4 regions of the Sphingomonas sanxanigenens DSM 19645 genome follow, and region 1 is predicted to be linked to each of the others. Evidence: predicted binding sites of a transcription regulator. Region 1 holds the regulator's gene; each other region holds the start of a gene.

Region 1 (7,838 bases):
CGGATGCCGAGCGCGAACAGCACGCGGTCGAGCGGTGCGTTGCGGCGGTCGTCGATCGCCTTCAGCAGATTATCGACCGAGGTTTCCGCCCATCGCTCCCGCTGCAGCAGTTCGTCACGCTTTTCGTGCAGGCGGAAGATGTCCGCCGGCGATTCGATCAGCCCGTCGCGGAAGAAGCTTTCGATCGTCGTTCCGCCGAGTCCCTCGATGTCGAGCGCGGCGCGCGACACGAAGTGGCGGAGCCGCTCGACGCGCTGCGCGGGGCAGATCAGCCCGCCGGTGCAGCGAATGTCGACCTCGCCCTCCTCGCGCACCGCATCCGAGCCACATTCGGGACACTGGGCGGGGAAGAGGAAGGCGAGACGCTCCTCGTCGCGGGTCAGCACCTCGACGACCTGGGGGATGACGTCGCCCGCGCGCTGGACGACGACGCGGTCGCCCGGCCGTGCGCCGAGCCGCTCGATCTCGTCGGCATTGTGCAGGGTCGCGTTGGTGACGACGACGCCGCCCACCGTCACCGGCTCCAGCCGCGCGACCGGGGTGAGCTTGCCGGTGCGGCCGACCTGGATGTCGATCGCACGCAGCGTCGTCTGCGCGCGCTCGGCGGGAAATTTGTGCGCGATCGCCCAGCGTGGTGCCTTGGCGACGAAGCCCAGCCGCTGCTGCCAGTCGAGCCGATCGACCTTGTAGACGACGCCGTCGATGTCGAACGGCAGGTCGGCGCGGCGCGCCTCGATGCGCCGGTAATGCGCGAGCGCCGCTTCCACCTGGACGCATTCGACGAGCAGGTCGCTCACCGGCAGCCCCCAGTTCTCGATCGCGCGCATCACGCCATGCTGGGTCTCGGCGGGCAGTGCGGACACTTCACCCCAGCCATGCGCCAGGAAGCGCAGCGGGCGGGCCGCGGTGATCGCCGCATCCTTCTGGCGCAGCGATCCGGCGGCGGCGTTGCGCGGATTGGCGAATTGCCGTGCCTTCGCGGGGTCGCCGGCCTCGGCCAGCAGGCGCGCGTTGAGCGCGGCGAAATCGGCCTTGGCCATGTAGACCTCGCCGCGGATCTCGAAGACGTCGGGCACACCGGCCGGCAACTGCTCCGGAATGTCGGATATGGTGCGGACGTTGGGGGTCACATCCTCGCCCACCTGGCCGTCGCCGCGCGTCGCCGCCAGCACCAGCCTGCCCTTCTCGTAGCGCAGCGAACAGGAGAGGCCGTCGATCTTGGGTTCGGCGGTCAGCGCGACGCGATCGCCCTCGCCGAGCGCGAGGAAGCGGCGGACGCGCAGCACGAATTCGATGACGTCGGCATCGTCGAACGCGTTCTCCAGGCTCAGCATCGCGCGCGCGTGCGTCACCTTGGCGAGCACGCCGGTCGCTTGGGCGCCGACCAGCCGCGAGGGCGAATCGCTGCGGACGAGGTGCGGAAATTCCGCCTCCAGCGCGGCGTTGCGCCGGATCAGGCCGTCATAATCGGCGTCGCTGATCTCTGGCGCGTCCTGATCATGGTACAGGCGGTTGTGGCGGGCGATCTCGCTGGCGAGATGGGCGAGTTCGGCGGCGGCTTCCTCGTCGGTCATGCCGACCCTCTCCCACCGGCGGCGCGGCGGATCAAGTATCTCGGAACGCTACTTGGCCTGATCCGGATGCGCCGCGGCGAATGCGTCGATCTCCTGCGCGGCGGCATCGATCCTGACGAGCGTGGGAAAATCGTCGAGCGGCAGTTCGAAGCGGCGGGCATTGTACATCTGCGGCACCAGGCAGACATCGGCCATATCGGGCGCGTCGCCGCCGAGGTAGCGGCCGGAACCGGTGGCCATGGCTTCCAGCGCGAGCAGACCCTCACGCAGCCAATGGCGATACCAGTCGTCGCGCGCGGCGTCGTCGACGCCGAATTCGCGCTTGAGATGCTTGAGCACGCGAAGATTGTTGAGCGGATGGATGTCGGCGACGATCGTCAGCGCCTGCGCCAGCGTCTTGGCGCGCCGGGCGGGATCCTTCGAGACCATCGGCGGGTCGGGATAGTTGGCGTCGAGATAGTCGATGATCGCAAGGCTCTGCGTCAGTTCGATCCCGTCGATCTCCAGGGTCGGCACGAAGCCCTGCGGGTTGCGCGCGAGATGCCCAGGCGCGCGCTGTTCGCTGGCCAGCAGATCGACCGCGACCCGCTCATAGGCGACGCCCTTGAGGTTCAGTGCGATGCGAACGCGATAGCTGGCAGATGAGCGCCAATAATCGAACAGGCGAATGGGCATCTTCTCTCCCCTTCTTTTCCTCCCTTTCAGGGGAGCGGTTGGGGTGAGGGTCTGTCGCCAGGTTCGGAGCAGCCGGTCATTCCCCACCCCAACCCCTCCCCTGAAGGGGAGGGGCTTAGTTGGCATCAATGATAGCGGCGCAGCAACCCGGCCAGCTTGCCCTGGATGCGCACCTGGTCCGGCGCGTAGCGTTGCGGATCATAGGCGCGGTTGGCCGGGTCGAGGCGGACCATCGAGCCTTCGCGGCGGAAATATTTGAGCGTCGCCTCGGCATCGTCGACCAGCGCCACGACGATCTCGCCATCGCGGGCGATGTCGGTGCGGCGGATCAGCGCATAGTCGCCGTCGAGAATGCCGGCCTCGACCATCGAATCCCCGGAGACTTCCAGCGCATAATGATCGCCGGTGCCGAGCAGGGCGGCGGGCACCGAGAGCATGCGGTCGCTCTCCATCGCCTCGATCGGCACGCCAGCGGCGATACGGCCGTGCAGCGGGATTTCGACCACGTCGTTCGCGGCAATCGGCACCGCGCGGGCCGGCGCCCTGGCGGGCGCGGCCACCGGGGCGGATGCCGCCGCAGCCGGCTTGCGCTCGGCGCGCTCGGGCATCTTGACGACTTCGAGCGCGCGGGCGCGGTTGGCCAGACGGCGGAGGAAGCCGCGCTCCTCGAGCGCGCTGATCAGGCGGTGGACACCCGATTTCGACTTCAGGTCCAGCGCTTCCTTCATCTCCTCGAACGAAGGCGACACGCCGGTTTCGGCGAGCCGGTCGTGGATGAAGCAGATCAGCTCATGCTGCTTGCGGGTCAACATCGCCAGCACCTTCCAAAGGAACGAATGGCGAACACGTAAAGCGCGGAACAAAAGGTGTCAAGCGAGCGGCAGAAAGAAGCACGACTCGCCGGTTTTTGCGGGTTCGGCGTGGGCTTCGCGAAAGATCAGCGCATCGGCGCGGGCGAGCGCGCGCATCGCCGCGCTGTCCTGGGTGGCGCTGGGAACCAGGCGGCCGTCGACGATGCGCGCGCGCACATATTCGGCGCGGTTGGCGGTTGCCGCCAGGTCGCCGCCGAGCACGCCGGGCAACGGCGTGGGCGCAGGCTGCGCGGCCCCGGACAGCGCCGCCACCAGGGGCACGAGGAAGAGGCGGGCGGTGACGAAGGCGGAGACCGGATTGCCAGGCAGCCCGAGCGCGACGGTGTTGCCGAGGCGTCCCGCCATCAGCGGCTTGCCCGGTTTCATCGCGATCCGCCAGAAGTCGATTTCGGCGCCGGCCGCGGCCAGCGCGGGGCGGACGAGGTCGTGATCGCCGACGGACGCGCCGCCGGTGGTGACGAGGATGTCGGCCTCGACGGCGCGAAAGGCGTCGGCCAGGACGTCGAGCCGGTCGGGAAGGATGCCGAGGTCGACGATCTCGACCGGCAATCCGGCGAGCAGCCCGCGCAGCATGGGGCCGTTGGAGGCGGGCAGGACGCCTTCGACCAGCGGCGCCCCGGGCAGCGCCAGTTCATCACCGGTCGCGACCATCGCCACGCGCACGCGGCGCCGGACGGGCAGGCGGCCATGCCCGCCCATCGCCGCGAGGCCGAGCTGCGCCGGGCCGAGGCGGATGCCGGCTTCGATCAGCATGTCGCCGGTAAGAAAGTCCGAACCGGCGCGGCGGATGTGGGCGCCCCGGCGCAACGGGCCTTCGCCGTCGAGCCACAGCGCGTCGCCCTCGCGCCGTGCCTCTTCCTGCAGCAACACGGTATCCGCGCCCGGCGGCAGCGCCGCACCGGTGAAGATGCGGGCCGCCTGGCCGGCGCCGACATCGCCGTCGAACGGGCGTCCCGCGGCGCTTTCGCCGATCACCGTCAGCTTGTCTTCGAGGTCGGCGAAGCGCAGTGCATAGCCGTCCATCGCGGAAAGGTCGCGCCACGGCTGGGTGCGCAGCGCGACGATCGGCTCGGCGGTCCAGCGGCCGGCGGCGTCATCGATGGCGACGCTTTCGATCGCAACCGGCGGTGCCAGCGCGAACAGCCGGGCCTGCGCCTCGCTGACCGGCAGCAGGCTCATGCGTCGGCGTGCCAGTCTCCGGACTTGCCGCCGCGCTTGGCGAGCAGCCGGATGCCCTCGATCCGCATCGCCTTGTCGAGCGCCTTGGCCATGTCGTAGACGGTCAGCAGCGCGACCGAGACCGCGGTCAGCGCTTCCATCTCGACGCCGGTCTGCGCGGCGATGCGCGCGGTGGCGGTGGCGGCGACGCCTTCTTCGGTGACGTTCAGGTCGATCTCCACCGATGACAGCGGCAGCGGATGGCACAGCGGGATGAGATTGCTGGTCTGCTTGGCGGCCATGATCCCGGCGACGCGTGCGACCGCGAGCACATCGCCCTTCTTGACCAGCCCGTCGCGGATCGCGTCGCGCGCCATCGCGCTCATCAGGATGCGGCCCTCGGCGACCGCCTCGCGCGTGGTGACCGCCTTCGCCGAGACATCGACCATCCGCGCCGCGCCATCGGCGTCGAGATGGGTGAGGCCGCTCATCCGACGATCAGCGCGCGCGTCGCCGCCTCGACATCGTCCTGCCGCATCAGCGCCTCGCCGACGAGGAAGCAGCGGACGCCGCGCGCCGCCATCGCATCGAGATCGGCCTTGTCGCGCAGCCCGCTCTCGGCGACGAAAGTGCAGCCGGCGGGGGCGCGATCGACCAGTTCGTAGGTCCGCTCGAACGAGATCGAGAAATCGCGCAGGTCGCGATTGTTGACGCCGATCAGCCGCGACCGCAGCTTCAGCGCCCGTTCGAGCTCGTCGGCGTCATGCACCTCGACCAACGCGTCCATGCCCCAGCGGATCGCCTCCGCCTCGATATCGGCCATCTGCGCATCGTCGAGCGCGGCGGCGATGATCAGGATGCAGTCCGCCCCCAGCGCGCGCGCCTCGGTCACCTGCCACGGATCGACCAAGAAATCCTTGCGCAGGCAGGGCAGCGACACCGCCGCGCGCGCCGCGACGAGATAATCGTCATGCCCCATGAAATAGGGCTCGTCGGTCAGCACCGAGAGGCACGCGGCGCCGCCGGACTGGTAGGCGAGCGCGTGCGCGTGCGGATCGAAATGCTCGCGGATCAGCCCCTTGGAGGGGCTGGCCTTCTTCACCTCGGCGATCAGCGCATGGCCGGTCGCAGCCTTGGCGTCCAGCGCGGCGCGGAAGCCGCGCGGCGGCGTCGCCGCGCGCGCGCGGGCTTCGAGATCGGCGAACGGCGTGTGCGCCTTGCGGCGATCCACCTCGAGGCGCTTGGTCGCGCAGATTTCGGCGAGCATGTCGGTCATCAGAACGCAATCCAGCAGTCGAGCAGCGCGTTGGCGAGGCCGTTGTCGAGCACCTCGCCGGCCTCCTCGATGCCCTCCGGCCAGCCATCGACGCGGCCGGCGACGATCAGCGCGGCCGCGGCGTTGAGCAGCACCGCGTCGCGATAGGGGCCGGGTTCGCCCAGCAGCAGCCGGCGCAGCGCGGCGGCGTTATACGCCGGGTCGCCGCCATGGATGCTGCTGGTCGGGTGCGCGCGCAGGCCGGCCTCGGTGGGCGAGATGCTGGTGCCGACGGGCAGGCGGCCGATCGCGGCGATGCGGCTTGGGCCGGCGCCCGAAAGCTCGTCCAACCCTTCCTCGCCGGAGACGACCATCGCCGCCTCGGTGCCGAGCAGCGCCAGTGCCTCGGCATAGACCGGCACATAGTCCGGCCGGGCGATGCCGATGAGCTGGCGGGTGACGCGGGCCGGGTTGGCGAGCGGGCCCATCAGGTTGAAGATCGTCCGCTTGCCGATCTTGCGGCGGATCGGCGTGATCCGCTTCATCGCCGGGTGATGGTTCGCCGCGAACAGGAAGGCGATGCCGATCTCGTTCAGGCTTTCCTCGGCGAGGCGACCGGCACGGTCGAGGTCCAGGCCGAGCGCTTCCAGCGTGTCGGCGGCGCCCGCCTTGGACGATGCGGCGCGATTGCCATGCTTGGCGACGGGCACGCCGCACGCGGCAACGATGATCGAGACGGCGGTGGAAACGTTGAGGCTGTGGTGGCCGTCGCCACCGGTGCCGCACACGTCGACCGCACCCACGGGCGCCGAGACCGCGATCATCCGTTCGCGCATCGCCTTGGCGGCGGCGGCGATCTCGACGCTGGTCTCGCCGCGCTCCGTGAGGCCGACGAGGAAGGCGATGATCGCCTCCTCGCTCGCCTTGCCGTCGAGGATGTCGGCGAAGGCGGCATAGGCGCTCTCGGTCGAAAGCGGCGAATTGGTATCGGGCAGCAGCGCGACCGTGGTCATGCGCGCTCCTTCACCGCGATGCCGGCGATCGCGAGGAAATTGGCGAGCATCGCATGACCGTGCTCGGTGGCGATGCTTTCCGGGTGGAACTGCACGCCGTGGATCGGCAGGCTTTCGTGGCGGAAGCCCATCACCGTCCCGTCCGCGGTGCGCGCGTTGACGACGAGCGAGGCGGGGATGTCCTCGACCACCAGCGAATGATAACGGGTGGCGGTGAAGGGGGAGGGCAGGCCGGCATAGAGGCCTGTGCCGTCATGCCCGACCGCGCTGGTCTTGCCGTGCATGAGCTGCGGGGCACGCACCACCTTGCCGCCGAAATGCTGGCCGATCGACTGGTGGCCAAGGCAAACGCCGAGCAGCGGCCGTCCGGCATCCGCAACGGCGGCGACGAGATCGAGCGAGACCCCCGCCTCGTTGGGCGTGCACGGCCCCGGCGAGATCAGGAACGCCTCCGCGCCGGACGACAGCGCCTGGCCCGCGGAGATCGCGTCGTTGCGCACGACCTCAACCTCGGCGCCCAGCTCCATCAGATAATGGACGAGGTTCCAGGTGAAGCTGTCATAATTGTCGATGACGAGGATCATGAAGAGGCCTTAGAACGTGGTGCGGCGCAACGGAAGGGGCGTGAACCGCTGCCGCCGCGCACCCCGCGCGTCAGGCCGGATTGTGCTTGTCGAGAAAGCGCCCCACGCGTTCGAGGAAATCCACCGAATTCTCCGGCTTGTCGAAGCCGTGGCCCTCGCCCTCATAGATGACATAGTCATGCGCCCTGCCCGCCTTGGTCAGCGCTTCGTGCAGCCGGCGCGATTGCGACATCGGCACATTGCTGTCCTTCGATCCGTGCGCGATCAGGATCGGCACGGTCATGCGGTCGACCGCGGACAGCGGCGAGATCTGGTCGAGCTGGAAATTCCTGTCGCCCGCCACGCGTTCGCGCCAATCGCTGAAATAGCGCGGTGCCGAGAATTGCCTGCGATCGTAGCGCAGCATCGAGCCGACATCCGAAATGCCCGCGAAGCTGATCGCGCAGCGATAGATATCGGGGTTGCGCGCCGCCGCCCACATCGCCGCGTAGCCGCCGAACGACGCGCCCATGATGCAGACGCGCTTCGCATCGGCGACGCCGCTGCTCGCAAGCCATTTGGCGCCATCGTCGATATCGTCCTGCATGCCGCGCCCCCAGGCGCCGGTGCCGCGTTCGACGAACGCCTTGCCGAACCCGGTGGAGCCGCGGAAATTGGGCTGCAGCACGGCATAGCCCTTGCTCGCGAGATACTGCACCCATGGGTCA
Region 2 (7,838 bases), 2.8 Mb from region 1:
GCGGGAGATCGAACTGGCGTGCACGCCGCATTCCCTGACCGCGAACTTCTCGTTCACCATGATACGGTCGAGCCGCGCCACCGGGCGGCGCGCGTGAAAGCTGGGGCCGGTTTCGGCGAAGCGGAAATGGCTGCCGAAATCGCGCAGGCAGCCGCGCGCCGCCGTCCATTCGTTGAGATCGCCGGCCATCACCGTCGGCAAGCTTTCCGCCTCATGGTCGACCGCCGCGATGATCGCGTGCGCCTGCCGTCGGCGCCACAGCCCCGAAAGGTCGAGATGCATGCCGACGATCCGAACCGCGCGCCGGCCGATCCGCACGTCCGCCATCACCGCGCCGCGCGGTTCGAGCGCGGGCAGATGGAGCACGCGCTGCGCGAGCACCTCCGTGCCCGTGCGCACCAGGATGGCGTTGCCGTGCCACCCGAGCCCGCCGGCGCGAACCGCGAAATCGACCGGCGCATAGCCGCTATGCTCGGCGATGAGGTGGAAGGGAAGGGCGGCCTGGCGCGCGCCGAAGCGGCGATCGGCCTCCTGCAGCAGGATGATGTCGGCGTCGATCTCCGCCAATACTTCCAGGATCCGATCCGGGCGGCGGCGGCGATCGGTACCGATCGCCTTGCGGATGTTATAGCTGGCGACGGTGATCATGGCTCCGGCTGTGGCGGTTGCCGACGACCGGCGCAAGCCGGCGTCGCGACCTGCCGGGCGCCGGATCGGTCGTCGGGAAAGCGTCGCGCGCGATCGTCCTCACGCCAGCGTCGCCGCGACCAGCCGGCCGATATCGCCGAAACTTCGGTCGAACTGTCGTTCGGTCGGCGTTCCCTCGCGCGTATAGACCGCGATAAGGATCGGCGTGTCGGGCCTGGGCCAGACGACGGCGATGTCCCCCGCCATGTCGCGGCCGCTGTGGCCCGTCTTGTTGGCGATGCGCCAGCGCCTGGGGAGGCCACGGCGAAGGCGGTGATTGGTTTGGTTTCCCATGAGCCAGGCGGTGAGCCGCGCCCGCGATCCGGCGGACAGCGTGGTCCCGAGGACCAACGCTTGTAATGTCGTGGCCATCGCGCGCGGTGTCGTCGAATCATCCGGCCCCCCGGATGGCGATCGGTCGAGCGCAGGCTCGAAATGATCGACGCGCGTCGTCTCGTCGCCGATCGACCGCAGGAACGCCGTCAGCGCGGACGGGCCGCCGGACCGCGCCATCACCAGATTGGCGCACGCGCCATCGCTGATCTCAACCGCGGCCCTGCACATGGCTTCGACGGTCATCGAGCCCTTCTTCAGGTTGGCATTGGCGACCGGCGCCCACAGTTCGAGCGTGTCCCCCGCCGTATAGGGCACGGGCGAGTCCAGTTCCTCCTGCCCGCGGTCCACGCGCGACAGCACGAACGAGGCGAGCAATGCCTTGTAGGTGCTGCACATGATGAAGCGTTCGTCAGCGCGCCAGGCGATTTCCGTGCCCGTCTTCACATTCAGGGCATAGACGCCGATCCGTCCGCCGGTCGCACGTTCATATTCGGCGATCGGATCCGCGACCGCGGACCGCGCCAGGGCGGGCCAGCACATCAGCGTGGAGATGCCGAGGGTCAGGGATCGCCGCGTCGGGTTCATGGTTCAGTGCCTCGTCATGCCTCAGGCGCGACGTTTGACCGAGGCATCAGCCGGGCACAAAAGATAAAATATTGGCTTTGCCATGAGTATTTCCAGGGGCTGGCGACGCGCGTGCCGACACCGCCCGTCACGCCGGTTGCTGCCTGTCGAACACCAGCGTGTCAGCGCCGGCAATGGCCCGCAGACGCCTGACCTTCCCGTCAGTGTCACGAGCGAACCTGAAAAGCATGGTTGCCGCAGGGACGTAGCCGTCCGGCATCACGAAGTCCGAGCTGTCGACGGGCACGAGTTTGCGGTCGCGTCCCCTCGATCGGATGGAGAGGCCATGCTTCGAACGCACTACCTCCACCGTGTCGGCGCTGAAGCCCGTATCGAGAAATCCCGCAACGAGCGGGTCCTGATCGGCGCGGCGGCGATAAGTGCCTGCATAGCTGTCGAGCAGCGAGAGCATGGGAACGGCAGGAACCAGCACAGACCAGTCTCCCGGCCAATGATAGGCGTCGGAAACGGCATTGCGAATTTCATCGCCCAGCACGTCTCCACGTTCGCCGTTGGTCAGCACAACCAGCCCGTCGCCGGTCGCGAGATTGCCCTCGACATAGGCCTTGTAGCTGTCGTTCGCGCCGCCATGGTGGAAGATCCGTGCCGCGCCCACGCCGGCCAGGCGTGGCCCCAAACCGTTCGCGCCAGGCGCCACGGCGGTCATCATGTCCACGGCCAGTTCCTGAGGCAGGAACCCGCCGGCTGTGCGGTAGCTGACCCCAAGCGCCACGATCATTCTGGCGAGATCGCCTGCCGTGGTCCAAAGCCCGGAAGGTGCAAGTTCGGGGAAGCTCTGCCACCCGCGCGGCAAGGCCACCAGCTTTCCGCCCCGATCATGGGCACGCGCAATGTTCGCGAAGCTGTCGGCAGGTGCGGCCACAAACCGGCTGCGCCGCATCGCCGGCTCGCCAGTGGCGTCCTCCATCACCGCTTGCACGATCATGTAGCCGCCACCCGAATAGCGCGACCGCGTGCCCGCCGGATCGATCCGGGCCAGCGCCTTGTTCATCGCCGGACTCTCGCCGTTCAACGTCTGGACGAGCGAAGGGAGAGGAACGCCGGGCGGATAATCCGCGAAGCCGTGCACATTGAATCCGCTCGTATGCGATAGCAGCATCCGCAGCGTGACAGCACGCCCGTCGCCGTGCGGCCCGGCGGGGACCCGCCATCTCTTGAGCCAGTGGTTCACGTCCCGGTCGAGGTCGAGGATGCCGCGCGATACCAGTTGCAGGCAAAGCGCCGCACTCGCCAGCTTGCTGACCGAACCCACCGAGAACAGGGTATCTGCATCTACGGGCGCGTTCGCACCGGCGATCCGCGTTCCAAACCCCCGCACGGTTTCAATCACGTCCCGCCGCACGACGGCAATTGCGACACCCGGAACAGCGTGATGGATCATGCGATCGTGCAACGACCATCGTTCCGCGCCGGTATGGACAGTGGGGCGCAGGCGCAGATCTGTGACGGGACCGGGATCTGCAGAGACGGGGGCGGCAGAGACGGGGGGTGCGAGGGCACCGGCAGGAATGCCGACCCCGCCGGCCAGGAGGGTCCGTCTGTCGATATGGCGCATGGGCACTTTCTACGTCGTCGGCAGCGCCCGCCTGTCCGATCCGCAAGATTGGCCCGGTGCCCTAGCCAATCCTTTCCGCCATCGTACAGCCAGCCAATCGGCGCGGCGAGTCACGACGGCGGTACCGTGCCGGCATCATCGCACCGATCGCCGATCAGGGCCAGTATGGGGGACGGAAATCGACAGTCGCCGGGGCTTTGCGTGACTCTGGGTGCGCGTTTGCGCGACGTCAGCAGCCCGCGCACCGTACCGCAGACCTTGTCGGGCCGGGTAGGAACGAATAAGGAACGTTCATGGCCAAACCCCAGAAGCGCTACGTCTGCCAGAGCTGCGGCTCGGTCCTGTCGAAATGGCAGGGGCAATGCGTCGATTGCGGCGAGTGGAACACGCTGGTGGAGGAAGCGGGGGCGGTGGTCACGCCGTTCCAGGCGAAGCACAATCTGCAGGGCGGCGGCCGCATGGTGCAGATGGTTGCGCTGGATGCCGACATCCCGTTGCCGGCGCGGCGCCCGACCGGCATCGGCGAACTTGATCGCGCGCTGGGCGGCGGCTTCGTCGAGGGATCGGCGACGCTGATCGGCGGCGATCCCGGCATCGGCAAATCGACGCTGCTGCTGCAGGCGGCGGCGCTGGTCGCGACCAGGGGCGCGGCGGTGGCCTATGTCTCGGGCGAGGAAGCGGCGGACCAGGTGCGGTTGCGCGCGCGCCGGCTGGGGCTGGGCGATGCGCCGGTGCAGTTGGCCGCGGCAACCTCGGTGCGGGATATTCTGACGACCCTCGGCGCGGGCCGCGCGCCCGACCTGCTGGTGATCGATTCGATCCAGACGATGCACAGCGACCTGATCGAAGGTGCGCCGGGTACGGTCAGCCAGGTCCGCGCCTCCGCGCAGGAACTGATCCGCTTCGCCAAGGAACGCGGCACCGCGCTGGTGCTGGTGGGCCATGTCACCAAGGACGGCACCATCGCCGGGCCGCGCGTGCTGGAGCATATGGTCGATACGGTGCTCGCCTTCGAAGGGGAGCGCAGCCATCAGTATCGCATCCTGCGTGCGATCAAGAATCGCTTCGGCGGCACCGACGAGATCGGCGTCTTCTCGATGGCGGAGCAGGGGCTGGCGGAGGTTTCGAACCCGTCCGCGCTGTTCCTCACCAGCCGCAACGAGAATGTCACGGGCACCACCGTGTTTCCGGCGCTGGAGGGCACGCGGCCGGTGCTGATCGAGATCCAGGCGCTGACGGTGCGGCTGGCAAGCGGGGCGACGCCACGCCGCGCGGTGGTCGGCTGGGACAGCGGGCGCCTCGCGATGATCCTCGCCGTGCTGGAGGCACGGTGCGGGCTGAGCTTTTCGACCTGCGAGGTCTATCTGAACGTCGCCGGCGGCTATCGGCTGTCCGATCCCGCCGCCGACCTTGCGGTTGCGGTCGCGCTGATTTCGGCATTGTCGGAGCAGCCGGTGCCGCCCGATATGGTCGCGTTCGGCGAGGTTGCGCTGTCGGGCGAGGTGCGCCCGGTCGCGCACGGCGCGCTGCGGCTGAAGGAGGCCGCCAAGCTCGGCTTCGAGCGCGCGATGCTGCCGCAGGCCCTGTCCAGGGACGCCGCCCCGCTCAAGACAATGGGCTTCCCGACGCTCGGCGCGCTCGTTGACCATATGCTCTCGCGCGGATAGCGAGGGGCCAGACGCGGGCATCCGGCCCGTGCCCATGATTTTGGACGCAATGGACGCCACCGCCCTCGATATACTCGTGCTGCTGATCGTCGGCGGCGCAGCGGCGTTGGGCGGCTGGCGCGGTTTCGTGACCGAGGCGCTGGCGCTTGCCGCATGGGTCGTGGCGATCTTTGCGCTGAAGATGGCGCATGCGCCGGCCGCCGCCTTCCTGCTCGATCCGGTCGGCAGCGCGCCGGGGGCGGCGATCGTCGCCTTCGCATTGGTGTTCGGGGTGAGCTTCATCGCCGCGCGAATCGTTGCGCGCGCGATCGGCAATCGTGTGAAGCAATCGGTGCTGGGGCCGTTCGATCGCCTGCTGGGCGTCGGTTTCGGTGCGCTCAAGGGGTTGATCGGCGCCACCCTGCTCTATCTTCTGGTGGTGCTGGTGCTCGAGACGATCGACGCGCGCGCGCCCAAGCCGGTATGGATCACCGACGCGCGCACCTATCCGCTGCTCAATGCCAGCGGGCGCGCGCTGGTGGATTTCGTCCAGGCCCGCCGCCGCGCAGTTGTCGATGACGAGACGGGAAGCGCCTCCAGATGAACGCTCCACTTTACAATGCCCGCATCCTTCGCCTCGCGGCATCGATCCCGCATCTTGGCCGGCTGTCCGAGCCCGGCGGCAGCGCCGAGCGCCGGTCGCCGATCTGCGGCAGCCGCGTTGCGGTGGACGTGACGGCGGATGGCGAGGGACGCGTCGCTGCAATCGGGCTCGATGTGCGCGCCTGCGCGCTGGGCCAGGCCTCGTCGGCGCTGATGGCGGACCATGCGATCGGCCGTTCGCTCGATGAGGTGGCGTCGGCGCACGCGGCGCTGAGCGCATTCCTCGCCGGCGAGCGCGAGGATCCGGGCGATTGGCCGGGCCTCGAAATCTTTGCGCCCGCGCGTCCGCACAGCGCGCGCCATCCCTCGATCCGGCTGGCGTTCGAGGCGGTCGAGGCCGCGCTTGCCGCGGCGATCGACCGGCGCGGGGCGCGCTGATGGAGGGCGGTGGCCATGGCGGCGCGCTGATGCTGACGGATGGCGTCGTCCTGCTCGGGACGGCGCTGATCTTCGTGCTGATCTTCCGTCGCCTCGGGCTGGGGGCGACGCTGGGTTATCTCGTCGCCGGCGCGGTGATCGGCCCGCAGATGCTCAACCTCGTCGGCGAGGCGCAGAGCAAGCTCGGCGTCGCCGAACTGGGCATCACCCTGCTGCTGTTCCTCGTCGGCCTCGAACTCACGCCCGCGCGGCTGTGGCGGCTGAAGCACGATATTTTCGGGTTCGGCGCGGCGCAGGTGGTGCTCTGCGGCGTCGCGGTCACCTGTGTCGTCTGGTGGTTCACGCCCTTTTCCTTCGCGGCGTCGATCGCGCTGGGCCTCCCGCTGGCGCTCTCCTCCACCGCTCAGGTGCTGCCGATGCTGCAATCGGCGGGGCGGCTGCGGACGCCGTTCGGCGAGCGGGCGTTCTCGATCCTGCTGTTCCAGGATCTCTCGATCGTTCCGCTGATCACGATCATCGCGGCGCTTTCGCGCGCGCCTGCCGATCCCACCGCGCCGCCGGGCTGGCTGCTCGCGGTCTATACCGTGCTCGCGATCGCAGGGCTGGTGCTGGCGGGGCGCTTCATCCTCAACCCGATGTTCAAGCTGATCGGCGGCCTCGGCGAACGCGAGATGTTCATCGCCGCGGGGCTGTTCACGGTGGTCGCCAGCGCCGCGGTGATGCAGTCGCTGCATCTGTCGACCGCGCTGGGCGCGTTCGTCGCGGGCGTGATGCTCGCCGATTCGCCCTATCGGCACGAGCTGGAAGCCGATGTCGAACCCTTCCGCTCGCTGCTGCTCGGGCTGTTCTTCGTCGCGGTGGGCATGTTGCTCGATCTGCGCGCGATTGCGGAGCGGCCCCTGTTCGTGCTGGGCATGGCAACCGCGCTGATCGTCACCAAGGCGGTGATCATGATCGGGATCGGCCGCATCGCCGGCATGGCGTGGCGGCCCGCGCTCGGCCTCGGCCTGCTGTTGAGCCAGGGCGGCGAGTTCGGCTTCGTGCTGTTCGCACAGGCGCAATCCGCGCTGCTGATCGCGCCCGAGGCGGCGAGCCTGTTCGGCGCGGTGGTGACGCTGTCGATGGCGAGCACGCCCTTCCTGATGATGATCTCGCGCCGCTTCCGCGAAGAGCCGATCGAGGCGCGCGGCGATCTGCCGGGGCCGGAGAATGTCGCCGGCGCCAGCGCGATCATCGTCGGCTATGGCCGGTTCGGGCAGACGGTCGCGCAGATGCTGACGGCGCAGCGCATCCCGCTGACGCTGATCGATTCCAACCCGCTGCAGATCGACATCAGCACCGCCTTCGGCGCGAAGGTCTATTATGGCGACGGCACGCGCATCGACCTGCTGCGCGGGGCGGGCGCCGAAGAGGCCGGGCTGATCCTGTTCTGCATCGATGGGCAGTCGGTGGATGCCAACATGCTGCACCCGATCTCGCTGGCCTTCCCGCAGGCGAAGATCTTCGTGCGCGCGTTCGACCGGCGGCAGTTGATGCGGCTGGCGGGCTCGCCGGCAACGGCGGTGCGCGAAGTCTATGAATCGGCGATCGAGATGGCGCGCCTGGCGATGGTGACGCTGGAGATCGAGGAAGACGAGATCGACCGCACCGAGGCGGACTATCGACGCATCGATGCCGACCGGCTGGATCGCCAGATCGCCGCCGGAGACCTGCGCGCCGGCAAGGACATGATGCTCCGGCCCGGCGTGCTGCCAGAGGAGCGCACATGATTGCGAGGCGTGATCGGATGCTGGCCTTCGCGGCGTTCAGCGCGGCGGTGGCGATCGCGGCGGGCGCGTTCGGCGCGCATGGCGTGACCGGGCAGCCGGCCGAATGGCTGAAGACCGGCGGGCTCTATCAACTCGTCCATGCCGTCGCGGTGGCGGCCA
Region 3 (7,838 bases), 270 kb from region 1:
GTCGTTGCCGCCGAGGCCCGAGATCGAGTCATCGCCGCCGCGGCCGAAGAAGGTGTCGGCATCGCCGGCGCCCATGATCGTGTCGGCATTCTCGCTCTGCGTCTGGACCGAATAGAGCGTGACCGTGTTGCTGATCTCCTGGCCGCTGATCAGCAGCGCCTGGCCGGTCGGGCTGTCTTCCGCCGACACGAACACGCTCGTCTCCGGCCCCAGATCCTGCGCGGTCTGCGGCTTGTAGGTGACGAAGAAGGCGTTGGCGGGGTCGGTCACGTCATAGACCATGTAGCCGCCGACCCGCTCCAGTCCGATGAAGGCATAGGTGCGGTCGCCGATCGTGCCGATCGTCACGCCCTCGGGCTCGGGGCCCTTGTCGTCCGAGCGGGTGTCGGCCGACGAACCCGCTATGCTCTGGTTGGAATTGAAGATCGCCGGATAGTTCTGGGCGATGATCGATTCGAACTCGCCGCCGGTCTCGCGCACCTTGGTGATGCTGCCATCGGCTTCCTGGCGGAATATCGAGATGCCGCGGCCGCCGAGCGTGTAGATCACGTCGAAATCGCCGTCGAAATCGGTATCCCCGACATTGGTCAGCACGTTGAGCCGGCCCAGTTCCGCATCCGCCTTGAGTTCGGCGGCATTCGGGAAGAGGGTCGGATCGAGCACATAGCTGCTGTCGCCCAGGCGCACCGAATCGGTCACCGCGACGCGCGCGTCGCCCTCATTGGCGGTGATGAAATAGGTCGCGCCGCCCACCGAGAAGCTGGCGATCGCATCGGGCTGCAGCACGCTCAACACTTCGGCATTGTGGATGTTGATGCCGCCATCGCGATCGCTCGGGTCGAACGCGTTGCCGGCGAGGCTGCGATCGATGAAGCCGAGCGGCTGGATCGCGATCGGCGCGGTCGCAGTCGGGTCGGTCAGGTCGATCACCGCCACCGCATTGACCTCCTGCAGGGTCACATAGGCGCGGGAGCCGTCGGGCGAGACAGTGATATATTCGGGCTCGATGTCGGCCGAGGCCGCCGTTCCCGGGAACAGGGTGAGGCCGCGATCGGCCAGCGCCGCCTCGGCACCGTCCAACCCGCCAAAGCCGATCGTGGTCGCGACCGTTGCCGCAGCGGCGCCGCCCGACAGGTCGATGATGCTGATGCCGCCGACCGGGTTTTCGGCCGCCGACACCGCTTCCCCCTCATTCGCGACCAGCAGCTTGCTGCCATCGGGCGTAAAGGTCAGCTGGTCGGGCAGCACGCCGACGGTGATGGTCTTGATCAGGCTGTTGTCGGCGGCGTTGAACAGCGCGACGTGGCCGGGCTGGCCGGGGGTGACGCTTTCGTAGCCGACCGCGATCACGCCATTCTTGGCAGCAACCGCATTGACGCCGCCGGCCTTGTAGTCGGGCAGGCCCGCCAGCGAGATCGCGGCTTCGTTGACCAGCGTGCCCTGCGCGGTGACGGTCGCGACGTTGATCGCATCGCCGTTGATGTTGGTGGCGTAGACCTTGCCGTCGAGGAAGGCGGTGCTCTCGGCGCCGGCCGTCGCACCCTGGATCGAGCCGAGGCGGACGAGCACGATATCGTCGGTCGCGGTCGGCGTGGTGGCGCTGCCCTGGAGCGATTCGGCCGCGTCGTAGACGTTGATGCCGCCGATCGAGAGACCATAATCGTCGTTGAGGATCGTGCCCGTCGCGGCCGCGCCCGCGGGCGTGATCGTCACATCGCTGCCCAGCGTGTTGGTCACGCCGGTCAAGGTCAGCGTGAAGGCTTCGGTTTCCTCGATCGCCGTGTCGCCGCTGATCGTGATCGTCACCGTCGTCGCGCTGGTACCGGCGGCGATGCTGCCGGTGAAACCGGTGGGCAGCGCGCCGCCGAAGTCGGCGGCATCAGTGGTGCCCGCCTCGAAGCTGCCGGAGAAGTCGATCTGGCCGCTGGTGCCGCCGGTGCGGGCGACGGTGAAGGTCAGCAATTTGGTGCCGTCATCGCCTTCGGCGATGCTCACCGCGGTGGCGGCGAAAGCGACCGACTGGGCCGGCTCGGCACCAAGGATGAAGCCGCCGAGATCGAAGGGCAGATCGGGCGCGGTCCCATCGCCCGACTGGTCGCCGGAGCCGTCCTGCGTCGTCCAGTTGGCAACATCGTTGATCACCGCGGCATAGTCCGCATAGCTCGCCTGGCCCGAGCGCGGGCCGGTGAACACGGCAATATCCTCGCCGGGGTTGGCGCCGCCATTGCCGAGGTCGATCGCGGTCTCGCCGACGACGAGGCCGGTGCCTTCCAAGGTGCCGCCGGACTGGGCGAACCCGTCATTCGCAATGGCGGCGAGGAAGGTGGTCGGCACGAAGGGTGCGCCGACATAGGCGTAGACGATCTCGCCATCGCTGCCGAGGCCGCTGCTGCCCGAGACCGAACCGAAATTGCTGGTCGGCGCGTCGCTGAAGCTGTTGATGGTGACGATGCTGCCCGCGGCGATATCGCTGGTCGCGGTCCACACCACCTGGCCTTCGCCGGTGTTGAAGCCGGTGCCCTGCCATTCCTGGTCGTTGAAATAGATCACGGTGCCGGCGGCGATGTCCTTCAGCACGGCGAAGGCGATGTCGTCGTTGCCGTCGGCGTTGAAGCCGACGAAGGCGATGTCGCCGGCGACGAGGCCGGTCGGCGCCGCATCGTCGTTGACGATGGTGCCGGTGGCGCTGGCGGCGCCCGGGTTGATCGTCGCGGGAATCTCGGTGTTGGTGGCGCCTGTCAACGTGAGGGTGAAGCTCTCGTCGGCTTCGATTGCAGTGTCGCCGGCAACCGTCACCGTCACCGTCGCACTGGTCTCCCCCGCCGCGATGCTCCCGGAAAAGCTCGTCGGCAGCGTCCCGCCCGCATAGTCGGCGGCGTCGGTGCCGCCCGCCGCGATCGTGCCGGTGAAGTCGAGAACGCCGGTGCTGCCACCGCTGCGCGCGACCGTGAAGGTGAAGGTCGTCGTTCCGTCATTGCCCTCGATTTGGCTGATCAGCGCGCCCTGAAAGCCAATGCTCTGGCTCTCGGCACCGCCCAAGGTGAAGCCGCCGAGATCGAACGGCAGGTCGGGCGCGGTGCCGTCACCCGACTGGTCGCCGCTGCCATCCTGCGTCGTCCAGTTGGCGACGTCGTTGATCACCGCGGCATAGTCCGCATAGCTCGCCTGGCCGTTGCGCGGGCCGGTGAACACCGCGACATCCTCGCCCGGGTTGGCGCCGCCATTGCCGAGGTCGATCGCGGTCTCGCCGACGACGAGGCCGGTGCCTTCCAAGGTGCCGCCCGACTGCGCGAACCCGTCATTGGCGATGGCGGCGAGGAAGGCGGTCGGCGCGAAGGGCGCGCCGACATAGGCGTAGACGATCTCGCCATCGCTGCCGAGGCCGCTGCTGCCGCCGACCGTGCCGAGATTGCTGGCGGGATTGCTGCCGAAGCTGTTGATCGTCACGATCGTGCCCGGCGCGATGTCGGCGCTCGCGGTCCACGTCACCTGGCCCTCGCCGGTGTTGAAGCCGGTGCCCTGCCATTCCTGATCGTTTAAATAGATCACCGTTCCGGCGGGGATCGTCTCCAGCGCGACGAAAGCGATGTCGTCATTGCCGTCGGCATTGAAGCCCGTAAACGCGATCGAACCGAGACCGAGCGCCATATCATCATCCCCTTTTCTACACAGGAGGATGATCGGCTTCTTGGCATCAGCCCCATCCCCACCCGGCGTCGGGCGTAGGAGGCCCATGTTGCGGGATGGCGGATTTTTTATGACAGATCGGCGTCAATCACGCTGCAGGATCATGGCGCGACCGCCAGCGTTTCGCGTGCGAGCGCCAGTCGCGGGATCGCTGCATCCAACGTGGCATCGGTCTTCGCGAAGCACAGCCGTGCGACGTGGCGTACCGCATCTTCGGTGTAGAAAGCAGAGATCGGGATCGCGGCGACCCCGAACTCACGCACCAGCCGCTCGCAGAAGGTGACGTCGTCGAGGTGGACGCCCGAGGCGATGAGATCGACCGACAGGAAATAGGTGCCCGCACTGGGCAGCACCGACCAGCCGGCGGCGGTCAGCCCATCGGTCAGCCGGTCGCGCGAACGCGCGAAATCGGCGCGCATCGCAGCGAAATAGCTATCTTCCTTGCTCAGGCCATAGGCAATGCCGGCCTGCAGGTTGGGCGGGGTGGTGAAGGTGAGGAACTGGTGCGCCTTGGCGATCACGCGCGTGATCGCCGGCGCGGCGCAGGTCCAGCCGACCTTCCAGCCGGTCATCGCGAAGATCTTGCCCCCCGATCCGATCTTCACGGCACGGTCGCGCAGGCCGGGCACGCCGAGGATCGACTGGTGCGCGCGGCCGTCGAACACGACATGCTCCCACACCTCGTCGCTGACCACCACCGCGTCGGCGGCGGTGACGAATTGGGCGAGCAAGGCGAGATCGTCGGCCGGCACGACGGTGGCGCTGGGGTTGATCGGATTGTTGAGGAGCACCAACCTGGTCTTCGGCGTGAAGGCCGCCTCCAGCGCCTCGCGCGTGATCCGCCATTCGGGCGGCTGCAGCGTCACGAAGCGCGGCACGCCGCCGGCGCGCAGCACCAGCGGCAGGTAGGCGTCGTACATCGGCTGGATCAGCACCACCTCGTCACCGGGGGTAACCAGCGCGAGGATCGCGGCGGCGAGCGCCTCGGTCGCGCCCGAGGTGACGACCACTTCCTGCTGCCAGTCCAGATCGACCGCATGGTGGTGGCGATAATGATCCGCCACCGCCTGCCGCAGCGATGCCAGCCCCGGCATCGGCGGATATTGATTGCTCGCCTCGCTCAGCGCCCGCGCCGCCGCGGCGATGACATCCTCGGGGCCGTTCGAATCGGGGAAGCCCTGGCCGAGGTTGATCGCACCGGTCTCGCGCGAGAGCGCAGACATATGCTCGAAGATCGTGGTCGGCATGTTGGCGTAGAGCGGGTTCATGACCGGCGCTTGTGGAGAAGCGTGGTGACAGGCGCAAGCGGGCGGGGATGCGCCGGTGCGGGCGGACGCCGCGCCGTCCTGCGCTGGACTTGCCGTCATGCAGAACATATACTGAACACATGGCGCAATCGAGTATCGCCCAGAAGCTGGAAATTCTTGCCGATGCAGCAAAATATGATGCGTCCTGCGCGTCGTCGGGCACCGCCAAGCGTGACAGCAGGGGCGGCAAGGGCATCGGTTCGACCGAGGGGATGGGCATCTGCCACGCCTATGCGCCGGACGGACGCTGCATCTCGCTGCTCAAGATATTGCTGACCAACAGCTGCGTGTTCGACTGCCATTATTGCATCAACCGCAAAAGCTCGAACGTGCGCCGCGCGCGCTTCACCGCGCGCGAGGTGGTCGACCTCACCCTCTCCTTCTACCGCCGCAACTATATCGAGGGGCTGTTCCTCTCTTCGGGGATCATCCGCTCCTCCAACTATACGATGGAGCAGATCGTCGAGGTGGCGCGGTCGCTGCGCGAGGATCATGATTTCCGTGGCTATATCCACCTCAAGACCATCCCCGATGCCGACCCGGAACTGATCCATCAGGCCGGACTGCATGCCGACCGCATCTCGATCAATGTCGAACTGCCGACCACCGGCGGGCTCAAGCGGCTGGCGCCGGAGAAATCGGCGGCGCGGATCGACGGTGCGATGGCGGGGATGAAGCGGGCGATCACCGACGCCGGCGATGCCGCGCGCCGATACAAATCCGCACCGCGCTTCGCGCCTGCGGGCCAGTCGACGCAGATGATCGTCGGTGCCGATGCCGCGCATGACGGCGATATTGTCCGCCGCGCCAGCAGCCTCTACCAGACGCATGATCTGCGGCGGGTCTATTATTCGGCGTTCAGCCCGATCCCCGACGCCAGCACCATATTGCCGCTCAAGCGTCCGCCGTTGATGCGCGAACATCGGCTCTACCAGTCCGACTGGCTGATGCGCTTCTATGGCTTCACCCCCGACGAGGTGGTGTCGGCGACGGGCGAAGACGGGATGCTGCCGCTCGACATCGATCCGAAGCTCGCCTGGGCGCTGAAGTTTCGCGAGAGCTTCCCGGTCGACGTCAACCGCGCACCGCGCGAGGCGCTGCTGCGGGTGCCGGGGCTGGGCACCAAGGCGGTCGACGCGATCCTCGCCGCGCGGCGCTGGCGGCGACTGGGCTTGGCGGATGTCGGCCGGCTGACGGTGTCGATCACCAAGATCCGGCCGTTCATCTCCGCCGACGACTGGCGCCCGGTGCAGTTGACCGATCGTGCCGACCTGCGCCAGCGCCTGACTCCCCGCGCCGAGCAGATGGAATTGTTCGCGGCCTGAACCGATGTTCCGGGTCGATCTTTCCGCGCCCGACGATTTCGAAGGCTGGCGCAGCGCGGCGCGGGCGCTGGCCGGCGCGCGGGTGCCCGCCGGCGCAATCCAGTGGCAGACCGACGAGACGCCCGCCGACCTGTTCGCCGAAGCCCGGCCGCTGCCGCCGCCGGGCGCGACCTTCGCGGTGCCGCGGAACTTCGTGGACCTTGCCGAAAGCGTCGTGCTCCATCGCGATCCCGCGCGGTTCTCGCTGCTCTACATCGTCCTGCTGCGCATCCGCGACGGCGGGCCGGGGATCGAGGATCATGCCGATCCGGTCGTCCGCCGGCTGGAGGGAATGGCCAAGCAGGTCCATCGCGACATCCACAAGATGCGCGCCTTCCTGCGCTTCCGCGAGGTCGCCGGCGATGCTGGTGAGGGCGGGGGCGGCGACCGCTTCGTCGCCTGGTTCGAGCCCGAACATCATATCGTGCGCGCCAATGCCGACTTCTTCGTCCGGCGCTTCGCGGCGATGCGCTGGTCGATCCTGACGCCCGACCTCTCGATCCACTGGGATGGCGAGACGGTGACCGAGGGGCCCGGCGGCACCCGCGCGGATGCCCCGTCGGGCGATCCGATCGAGGAGGTGTGGAAGACCTATTACGCCTCCATCTTCAACCCCGCGCGCCTCAAGGTGGGAATGATGCTGAAGGAGATGCCGCGCCGCTATTGGCACAACATGCCCGAAACGGCGTTGGTCTCGGAACTGATAGCCGGGGCGCAAGCCCGGGAGAGCGGCATGATCGCGACGGCGAGAACGGCATTGGGCGGCAACAGCGCGTCGAGTTGGGCGGCGCTGCGCGAGGAAGCGACGAGTTGCACGCGCTGTCCGCTGTTCAAGGATGCCACCCGGACCGTGTTCGGCGAAGGGCCGCTGGATGCCGCGATGATGCTGGTCGGCGAGCAGCCCGGCGACCAGGAGGATCTCGCCGGCCGCGCGTTCGTCGGCCCCGCCGGCCAGCGGCTCGACCAGGCGCTACGGCAGGCGGGCATCGACCGCGCCGGGCTCTACCTCACCAACGCGGTCAAGCATTTCAAGTTCGAGCGCCGCGGCAAGCGCCGCATCCACCAGAGCCCCCGCGCCGGCGAAGTCGATGCCTGCCGCTGGTGGATCGATCAGGAACGGACGTTGGTCGCGCCGCGTATGACCGTGCTGCTGGGGGCGACCGCGGTGCGATCGGTACTGGGCCCGAAGGCGGGCACGATCGCATCGCTGCGCGGGCGGCCGATCCCGCTGGCGGAGGGCGGCGAGGCGTGGGTGACGGTGCATCCCAGCTTCCTGCTGCGCGTGCGCGAGGATGCGGACGGGGAGCATGAGCGATTCGTGGCGGATCTGCGCGGGGCGTCGGCGCGGTTGGCGGCGTGAGGCTGCCGAGCGGCGACCCGACCCGCGAAAGTCCCGTCCGCCTACTTCATCAGCCCGATCTCCCGCAGACGCTGGTGCAGATACTGGTCCGCCGTGATCGGCTCCGGATAGCGATCCGGA
Region 4 (7,838 bases), 490 kb from region 1:
TCCCGGATGCGCTTGGGCGTCACCCCGGTGAAATGCTTGATCTCGCGGATGAAGTGCGACTGGTCGTAGAAGCCCTCGACGACGAGGTCGTGCAGGTCCGCCTCACCCTTGGCGAGGTGGATCGCGGCCCTGAGCGCGCGATATTTGCGCGCGAGCACCTTGGGCGGCGCGCCGTAAAGGCGTTTGCAGTTGCGCTCGACCTGCCGGCGCGACAGGCCGCTTGCGATCACCAGATCCTCGACATCGGGCGAAAAGTCGCTCGCCAGCCAATTGTCGACGATGCGGGTGAACTGGAACGGCTTGTCTTTCGCGTGGCGCGCGAGTTCGCGGATCAGACCGTTGCCGATCTCGACCAGCGAATCGAGCGAGTTGGCGCCGCGCATCCGCTCGGCGACGTCGAGCAGCCCCTTGCCGAAGATTTCGGTGCCGTCGACCAGCCGGTTGACCATCGAGGATGCCTCGATCCCCATCAGCGCCCCCCATCCCGCCGGCAGCAGACCGACGCCGAAGATGCGCAACGGCCCCCGCGCGGTGACCTTGGTCATGCCGGTAGTGGGGCCGACGATGGTCACGGGGAAGGGCTGCTGCACATTGCCATCGGCAAAGGTCATCTCGCCGTCGCCGGAAAGCATGAAACGAATCTGGGCCAGGTCCGCGCGTTCGAGATCCTCGAACCCGGGCACATCTGCGCGAAATTCGTAGAAGACGGACAGATAGTCCCGCAGCTCCTCGGCGGGAGCCGCATAGTCCAACGAAATGTTTCCCACCGTTGCGCCCGTATATGGTTCTGTGGCGCGTTTTACTCCGCGGGCCGACAAAAGAAAAGCGGCCCAGCCGGCTAAGCCGGCTGGGCCGAGTAAAAGAACCCCTTGAAACCAAGGAGCCCTTCGGGTCGCAAGGCGGCTGTAGGCGAAGTCGGTGACTGCGTATTGGATAAATTCGACATCGGCCGTGCCCAAAAGGATAAAAATGTGGGCGGTCAGAAGGTTGCAAGTACAGACTGATTCTCGCGCGACCCGGCCTCGACGCGGCGTTTCCGGCGGCATAGGAGGGCGCATGCCCGCCTATTCGCTGCTCCGTCCACTGGTCTTCCGTCTCGATGCCGAGCGCGCGCATCGCCTGACCGTGCGTGCGCTCGCGCTGCAGAACGGCAAGGCGGCGCCGAAGCAGGATCCGATCCTCACGAGCCGCGTCGCCGGGCTCGATTTCCCCAATCCGGTCGGCCTCGCCGCCGGGTTCGACAAGGATGCGGCCTGCCCGGGCGGGATTCTCGGGCTCGGATTCGGGTTCGCCGAGGTCGGCACGCTGACGCCGCGGCCGCAGGCGGGCAATCCGCGGCCGCGGCTCTTCCGGCTGGTCGAGGACCGCGCGGTGATCAACCGCATGGGCTTCAACAATGGCGGCCAGGCGGCGGCGCGGGCACGGCTTTCGGCACGGCGCGGGCGCGGCGGCATCGTCGGCGTCAATATCGGCGCCAACAAGGACAGCGAGGATCGCATCGCCGACTATGTCGCGGGCGTCCGCACGATGGAACCGGTGGCGGATTATCTCACCGTCAACATCTCCTCACCCAACACGCCGGGGCTGCGCGCGCTGCAATCGCGCGCGTCGCTGGACGACTTGCTGGCGCGGGTGGTCGAGGCGCGGACGGGTACCACGCCGATCTTCCTCAAGGTCGCGCCCGACCTGGAGCCGGCCGACATCGAGGATATCGCCGCGGTCGTCGTCGCGCGCGGCATCGATGCGCTGATCGTCGCGAACACCACGATCGGCCGCCCGGCGCTCACGTCGCGCCATGCCGGCGAGACCGGCGGGCTCTCGGGCGCGCCGCTGCGCGAACTGGCGCTCCAGCGCCTGCGCGACTTCCGCGCGGCGACGAACGGCGCTGTCCCGCTGATCGCGGCCGGCGGGATCGATTCGGCGGACGCGGCCTGGGCGCGGATCGGGGCGGGGGCGAGCCTCGTGCAGTTGTATAGCGCGCTGGTCTATGAAGGGCCGGGGCTGGCGCAGCGGATCGCGACGGGATTGGCGGAGCGGCTGCGCGCGGCGGGCTATGCGACGTTGCGCGAGGCGGTTGGGACGGAGTGATGTCATCGGCCCCTCCTCTTCAGAGGAGGGGTTGGGGTGGAGGCGAGCGCAGCGAGCTTCCGGCGAAGCCGGAAAATAGCGTCGGCGGGGGGATCGAGCCCCCGGCGACGCTCCCCACGCCAACCCGGTCCGGGGGACCGGGCGACCCGGCACTCCTGAAGGGGAGGGGCCAAGAGGCGTGCTCCCTCCCTCCACCGAGACAAAATCCCGGTTTCGGTTTCACACCATGCCGCCTAGTGTCGCCCGCATGATCCGCCGTGCCTTGATCCTCCTCGCCCTCCTCCTCCTCCCGCAATCCGCCTTCGCCGAGGGTGGGGTGGCATCCGCCGCCGATCCGCGGGCCGCCGCCGCGGGGCAGGAGATATTGCGCAAGGGCGGCAGCGCCGCCGATGCGGCGATGGCGATGATGCTCGCGCTGACCGTGGTCGAGCCGCAATCCTCGGGCATCGGCGGCGGCGGCTTCCTCGTCCATCATGACGGCACGTCGGGGATGATCGAAACGATCGACGGGCGGGAAGCCGCGCCCGCCTCCGCCTCGCCGGCGCTGTTCCTTGGGCCGGAGGGCAGGCCCTTGCCCTTCGGCCAGGCCTTTCCCGGCGGCAAGTCGGTCGGCGTGCCCGGCAATATCCGGCTGATGGCGCTGACCCACCAGAAATGGGGCAAGCTGCCCTGGGCGGACCTGTTCCAGCCGGCGATCCGGCTGGCGGAGGAGGGCGCGCCGGTCAGCCGCACGCTCGCCGCCACGCTCGTCCGCCTCGCGCCGCTGTGGAACGATTTTCCCGAGGCGCGCGCGATCTATCACGCAGATGGCAAGCCGCTGCCGCAGGGCGCGCTGCTCCGCAACCCGGCGCTCGCCGCGCTGCTCAGGCGCATCGCCGCCGAGGGCCCCGACGCTTTCTATACGGGGCAGGCGGCGCAGGCGATCGTCGATGCCGTCGCCGGCGCGTCGCGCAACCCGACGCAGCTCACCGCCGCCGATCTCGCCGCCTATCGCGCCAAGGAACGCCCGCCGGTGTGCGGACGTTATCGCCGCTACAAGATTTGCGGCATGGGGCCGCCTTCGTCGGGGGCGACGACCGTGATCCAGATTCTGGGGCAGCTCGAACGGTTCGACATGGGGAAGCTCGGCAAGGATTCGCCCGTCGCCTGGCACCTGATCGCCGAATCGATGCAGCTGGCTTATGCCGATCGCGACACCTATCTCGGCGATACCGACTTCGTGGCGGTGCCGATCGCCGGGCTGATCGACCCCGCCTATATCGCGCGCCGGTCGAAGCTGATCTCCGCCACGCGCGCGCTCGCCGCCTATGAGCCGGGCACGCCGCCGGGTTCGGCGCCGCGCACCGCCGCGGCTTCCGGGGAGGTGCCGTCGACCACCAATTTCGTCGCGGTCGACGGCGACGGCGATGTCGTCACCATGACCTCGACGGTGGAGGGGCCGTTCGGCAGCCAGCTCATCGCCAACGGCATGGTGCTCAACAACGAGCTGACCGATTTCACCTTCGCGCCGGAAAAGGATGGCGCCCCCGTCGCGAACCGGGTGGAGGCGGGCAAGCGGCCGCTCTCCTCGATGTCGCCGACGATCGTCTATGACGAGAAGGATCGGCCGATCCTCGCGCTGGGGTCGGCGGGCGGGCGGCGGATCATCATGCATGTCGCCAAGACGCTGGTCGGCGTGCTCGATTTCGGGTTGAGCGCCCAGGACGCGATCGCGCTGCCCAACATCTATTTCAGCCGCGATGCGGTACTGGTGGAAGAGGGGACGCCGCTCGCTGCGATGGCGCCGGCGATGGCGAAGCTCGGCGAGCGGGTGGAACCGGTCGGTCTCGGCTCCAAGGTCAATGCGGTGCAGTGGACGGGCAGCGGCTGGACCGGCGCGGCGGATCCGCGCAGCGAGGGCGTCGCCCTCAAAGAATAGAAAAGGCGGTCAGGCCCGCCGGCAGGAGAGACGATGCGCACGCTGGAGCATTTCCCGAACCTGGTGACGATGTTCTTCACCCGCGCGCGGGAAAAGGGGGATGCGCCCTTCCTGTGGGCGAAGCGCGAGGGCGCCTGGACGGCGATCGGCTGGGCCGAGGCGGCCCGGCAGGTCGCGTCGCTCGCCACCGCGCTCAAGGCGCTGGGGCTCGCCGCGGGGGACCGGGTGGTGCTGGTGTCGGAGAACCGCCCCGAATGGTGCATCGCCGATCTCGCCATCATGGCCGCGGGGTGCGTCACGGTGCCCACCTACACCACCAACACGGTGCGTGATCACCAGCACATCCTCGACAACAGCGAGGCGCGCGCGGTGATCGTCTCCAGCGACAAGCTGGCGCGCACGTTGATGCCCGCTGTGCTGCGCTCGCAGGCGTCGATCGTGATCGGCTTCGAGGATCTGCGCGTCGGCCAGTCGAGCTCGGTTGCCTTCCACCGCTTCGACCGGCTGGTGTCCGGCGAGGCGGATGTCGCGGCAGTCGCCGCGGCGGCGACCTTCCAGCGCGATGATCTCGCCTGCATCATCTACACCAGCGGCACCGGCGGCGCGCCGCGCGGGGTGTGCCAGCATCATGGCGCGATCCTCCACAACGTCGCGGGCTGCGCGCTGATCATCGAGGAGGATTTCGGCTGGGGCGACGAGGTGTTCCTGTCGTTCCTGCCGCTCAGCCACGCCTATGAACATAGCGGCGGGCAGCATCTGCCGATCGGCCTGGGCGCGCAGATCTATTACTCCGAAGGGCTGGAGAAGCTCGCCGCGAATATCGAGGAGGTCGGCCCGACGATCATGGTGGTGGTGCCGCGGCTGTTCGAGGTGCTGCGCCAGCGCGTGGTGAAGGCGATCGAAAAGCAGGGCGGGCTTGCGCCGCGGCTTCTCAAACGCGCGCTCAGCCTCGGCGCCAAGGACCTGGCCACAGGCAAGATTCCCTTTTGGGACAAGCCGATGGACCTGCTGATCGAGCGCACCTTGCGCCCGAAGATCCGTCAGCGCTTCGGCGGGCGGATGAAGGCGCTGGTCGCCGGCGGCGCGCCGCTCAACCCCGATATCGGCACCTTCTTCCACAGCCTGGGGCTCACTTTGCTGCAGGGCTATGGCCAGACCGAGGCGGCGCCGGTGATCTCGTGCAACCGGCCCAAGGCGGGCATCAAGATGGATACGGTCGGCCCGCCGCTCGACAAGGTCGAGGTCAGGATCGCCGACGATGGCGAGATCATGGTGCGCGGCGAACTGGTGATGCACGGCTATTGGCGCAACGAGGCGGAAACGCGCCGCGTGCTGCAGGATGGCTGGCTGCTGACCGGCGACATCGGCCATCTCGACGCGAACGGCCGCATCGTCATCACCGATCGCAAGAAGGATCTGATCGTCAACGACAAGGGCGACAATGTCGCGCCGCAGAAGGTGGAGGGGATGCTGACCCTCCAGCCCGAGATCTTCCAGGCGATGATCTATGGCGATCGCAAGCCCTATGTCGTGGCGCTGCTGGTGCCCGATCCCGAATGGTCGAAGGACTTCGCGCAGGCCAACGGCCTGCCCGCGGATCCGGCGCTGCTGCGCGAACATCCCCCGTTCCGCGCCGCGCTGATGGCGGCGGTGGACAGGGTGAACCAGGATCTGTCGGTGATCGAGAAGGTCCGCCGCATCGCCATCGCCGACGCGGCGTTCGCGATCGAGAACGAGCAGCTCACCCCGTCGCTGAAGATCCGGCGGCATATCGTGAAGCAGGTCTATGGGGCGCGGCTGGACGCGCTGTATCGGGCGTAAGGCCGCTCCGGCGCGCAGCACCGCCCAGGGAATATGCGGCCAGCGCTTGCCCCGCGGCGCGCCGCACCCCAATTGGGTCAGGATGCAAGCCCGGCACTTGCCCATGGCGAACAAATCTGGAACAAACTGGCCCCCATGCTGACCCACATTTCGGTGCGCGGTGCGCGCGAGCACAATCTCAAGGGCGTCGACGTGGAGATTCCGCGCGATACGCTGACCGTGATCACCGGGCTTTCGGGCAGCGGCAAGTCCAGCCTCGCGTTCGACACCATCTATGCCGAGGGGCAGCGCCGCTACGTCGAGTCGCTCTCCGCCTATGCGCGCCAGTTCCTCGAACTGATGCAGAAGCCGGATGTCGAGCATATCGATGGCCTCAGCCCCGCCATCTCGATCGAGCAGAAGACGACGAGCCGCAACCCGCGCTCGACCGTCGCCACCGTCACCGAGATCTACGATTATATGCGCCTGCTGTGGGCGCGCGTCGGCATCCCCTATTCGCCCGCCACGGGTCTGCCGATCGCCGCGCAGACCGTCAGCCAGATGGTCGACCGGGTGATGACCCTGCCGGAAGGCACGCGCTTCTACCTGCTCGCCCCCGTCGTGCGCGGCCGCAAGGGCGAGTATCGCAAGGAACTGGGCGAATGGCAGAAGGCGGGCTTCACCCGCGTCCGCATCGACGGCGAGTTCCACGACATCGAATCCGCCCCCGCGCTCGACAAGAAATACAAGCATGACATCGAGGTCGTCGTCGACCGCATCGTCGTGCGCGAAGGCATCGAGACGCGGCTCGCCGACAGCTTCGAAACCGCGCTGAAGCTGGCCGAAGGGCTGGCCTATGCGGATATGGCGGATGGGCCGGTGCCCACTCTCCCCTCCCCTTCAGGGGAGGGGCCGGGGGTGGGGGACTCTCGGAAAAAACGGAAGTCGAACAGCCCGCCCCCCAACCCCGCCCCTGAAGGGGAGGGGCTCAAGGGAGGAAAGATGAAGGGCGCCGGCGTTCCCGACAACCGCATCGTCTTCTCCGAGAAATTCGCCTGCCCGGTCTCCGGCTTCACCATTCCGGACATCGAGCCGCGGCTGTTCAGCTTCAACGCGCCGCAGGGCGCCTGCCCGGCGTGCGACGGCCTCGGCGAGAAATTGCTGTTCGACGAGGATCTCGTCGTCCCCAACCACGCGCTCAGCCTCAAGAAGGGCGCGATCGTGCCCTGGGCGAAGTCCAACCCGCCCAGCCCCTATTATATGCAGGTGCTCGCCAGCCTCGCGCGGGAGTTCGGCTTCAGCCTCGACACGCCATGGGGAGACCTGCCCGGCGAGGTCCAGCTCGTCATCCTGCACGGCACCGGCGGCAAGCCGGTGACGCTGACCTTCCAGGACGGCCGGAAGAGCTACGACGTCCGCAAGCCGTTCGAAGGCGTGATCGGCAACCTCAACCGCCGCATGATCCAGACCGAATCGGCGTGGATGCGCGAGGAACTGGGCAAGTACCAGGCCTCGCACCCCTGCGAGACCTGCCACGGCGCCCGCCTCAAGCCCGAGGCGCTGGCGGTGAAGGTGGCGATGTCGACCATCGCCGACGTCGTCCGCCTCTCGGTGGTCGACGCACTCGATTTCTTCTCCACCCTGCTGCCCAAGCTGGGCGATCAGGCGCAGCAGATCGCCGAGCGCATCCTCAAGGAAATCGTCGAGCGGCTCGGCTTCCTCAACAATGTCGGCCTCGACTATCTCAACCTCGATCGCACCTCCGGCACGCTCTCGGGCGGCGAGAGCCAGCGCATCCGCCTCGCCTCGCAGATCGGTTCGGGGCTGTCGGGCGTGCTCTACGTGCTCGACGAGCCGTCGATCGGCCTCCACCAGCGCGACAACGACATGCTGCTGGCGACGCTGCGCCGCCTGCGCGACCTCGGCAACACCGTGCTCGTCGTCGAGCATGACGAGGATGCGATCCGCACTGCCGATCATGTCATCGACATGGGGCCGGGCGCCGGCGTGCATGGCGGCGAGATCGTCGCCC

Evidence for each region. Region 1 encodes LexA, which represses DNA repair genes until DNA is damaged. Its sites were predicted from a motif close to GTTCCNCNCTTGTTCT; they were not measured.
Region 2: a site for LexA is predicted at 3,497-3,512, ahead of radA (DNA repair protein RadA). Genes of this name have one in related genera too.
Region 3: a site for LexA is predicted at 5,057-5,072, ahead of NX02_RS27275 (putative DNA modification/repair radical SAM protein). Genes of this name have one in related genera too.
Region 4: a site for LexA is predicted at 5,935-5,950, ahead of uvrA (excinuclease ABC subunit UvrA). Genes of this name have one in related genera too.

What each region holds. Positions count from the first base shown of each region.
Region 1 covers NZ_CP006644.1:5,671,224-5,679,061, forward strand. The annotation lists gene ligA (NAD-dependent DNA ligase LigA) at 1-1,574, opposite strand, end outside; gene maiA (maleylacetoacetate isomerase) at 1,623-2,249, opposite strand; gene lexA (transcriptional repressor LexA) at 2,375-3,061, opposite strand; gene NX02_RS26060 (molybdopterin molybdotransferase MoeA) at 3,119-4,300, opposite strand; gene moaC (cyclic pyranopterin monophosphate synthase MoaC) at 4,297-4,770, opposite strand; gene trpC (indole-3-glycerol phosphate synthase TrpC) at 4,767-5,555, opposite strand; gene trpD (anthranilate phosphoribosyltransferase) at 5,555-6,547, opposite strand; gene NX02_RS26080 (anthranilate synthase component II) at 6,544-7,131, opposite strand; gene NX02_RS26085 (alpha/beta hydrolase family protein) at 7,202-7,838, opposite strand, start outside.
Region 2 covers NZ_CP006644.1:2,215,692-2,223,529, forward strand. The annotation lists gene NX02_RS10200 (endonuclease/exonuclease/phosphatase family protein) at 1-648, opposite strand, end outside; gene bla (class A beta-lactamase) at 748-1,608, opposite strand; gene NX02_RS10210 (serine hydrolase domain-containing protein) at 1,736-3,223, opposite strand; gene radA (DNA repair protein RadA) at 3,517-4,890, shown strand; gene NX02_RS10220 (CvpA family protein) at 4,940-5,473, shown strand; gene NX02_RS10225 (iron-sulfur cluster assembly scaffold protein) at 5,470-5,910, shown strand; gene NX02_RS10230 (cation:proton antiporter domain-containing protein) at 5,910-7,679, shown strand; gene NX02_RS10235 (DUF423 domain-containing protein) at 7,676-7,838, shown strand, end outside.
Region 3 covers NZ_CP006644.1:5,937,931-5,945,768, reverse strand. The annotation lists gene NX02_RS31035 (choice-of-anchor I family protein) at 1-3,648, opposite strand, end outside; gene NX02_RS27280 (aminotransferase) at 3,789-4,955, opposite strand; gene NX02_RS27275 (putative DNA modification/repair radical SAM protein) at 5,075-6,319, shown strand; gene NX02_RS27270 (UdgX family uracil-DNA binding protein) at 6,324-7,718, shown strand; gene NX02_RS27265 (isopenicillin N synthase family dioxygenase) at 7,760-7,838, opposite strand, start outside.
Region 4 covers NZ_CP006644.1:5,179,254-5,187,091, reverse strand. The annotation lists gene NX02_RS23720 (helix-turn-helix domain-containing protein) at 1-752, opposite strand, end outside; gene NX02_RS23715 (quinone-dependent dihydroorotate dehydrogenase) at 1,057-2,088, shown strand; gene ggt (gamma-glutamyltransferase) at 2,336-4,006, shown strand; gene NX02_RS23705 (AMP-dependent synthetase/ligase) at 4,040-5,827, shown strand; gene uvrA (excinuclease ABC subunit UvrA) at 5,963-7,838, shown strand, end outside.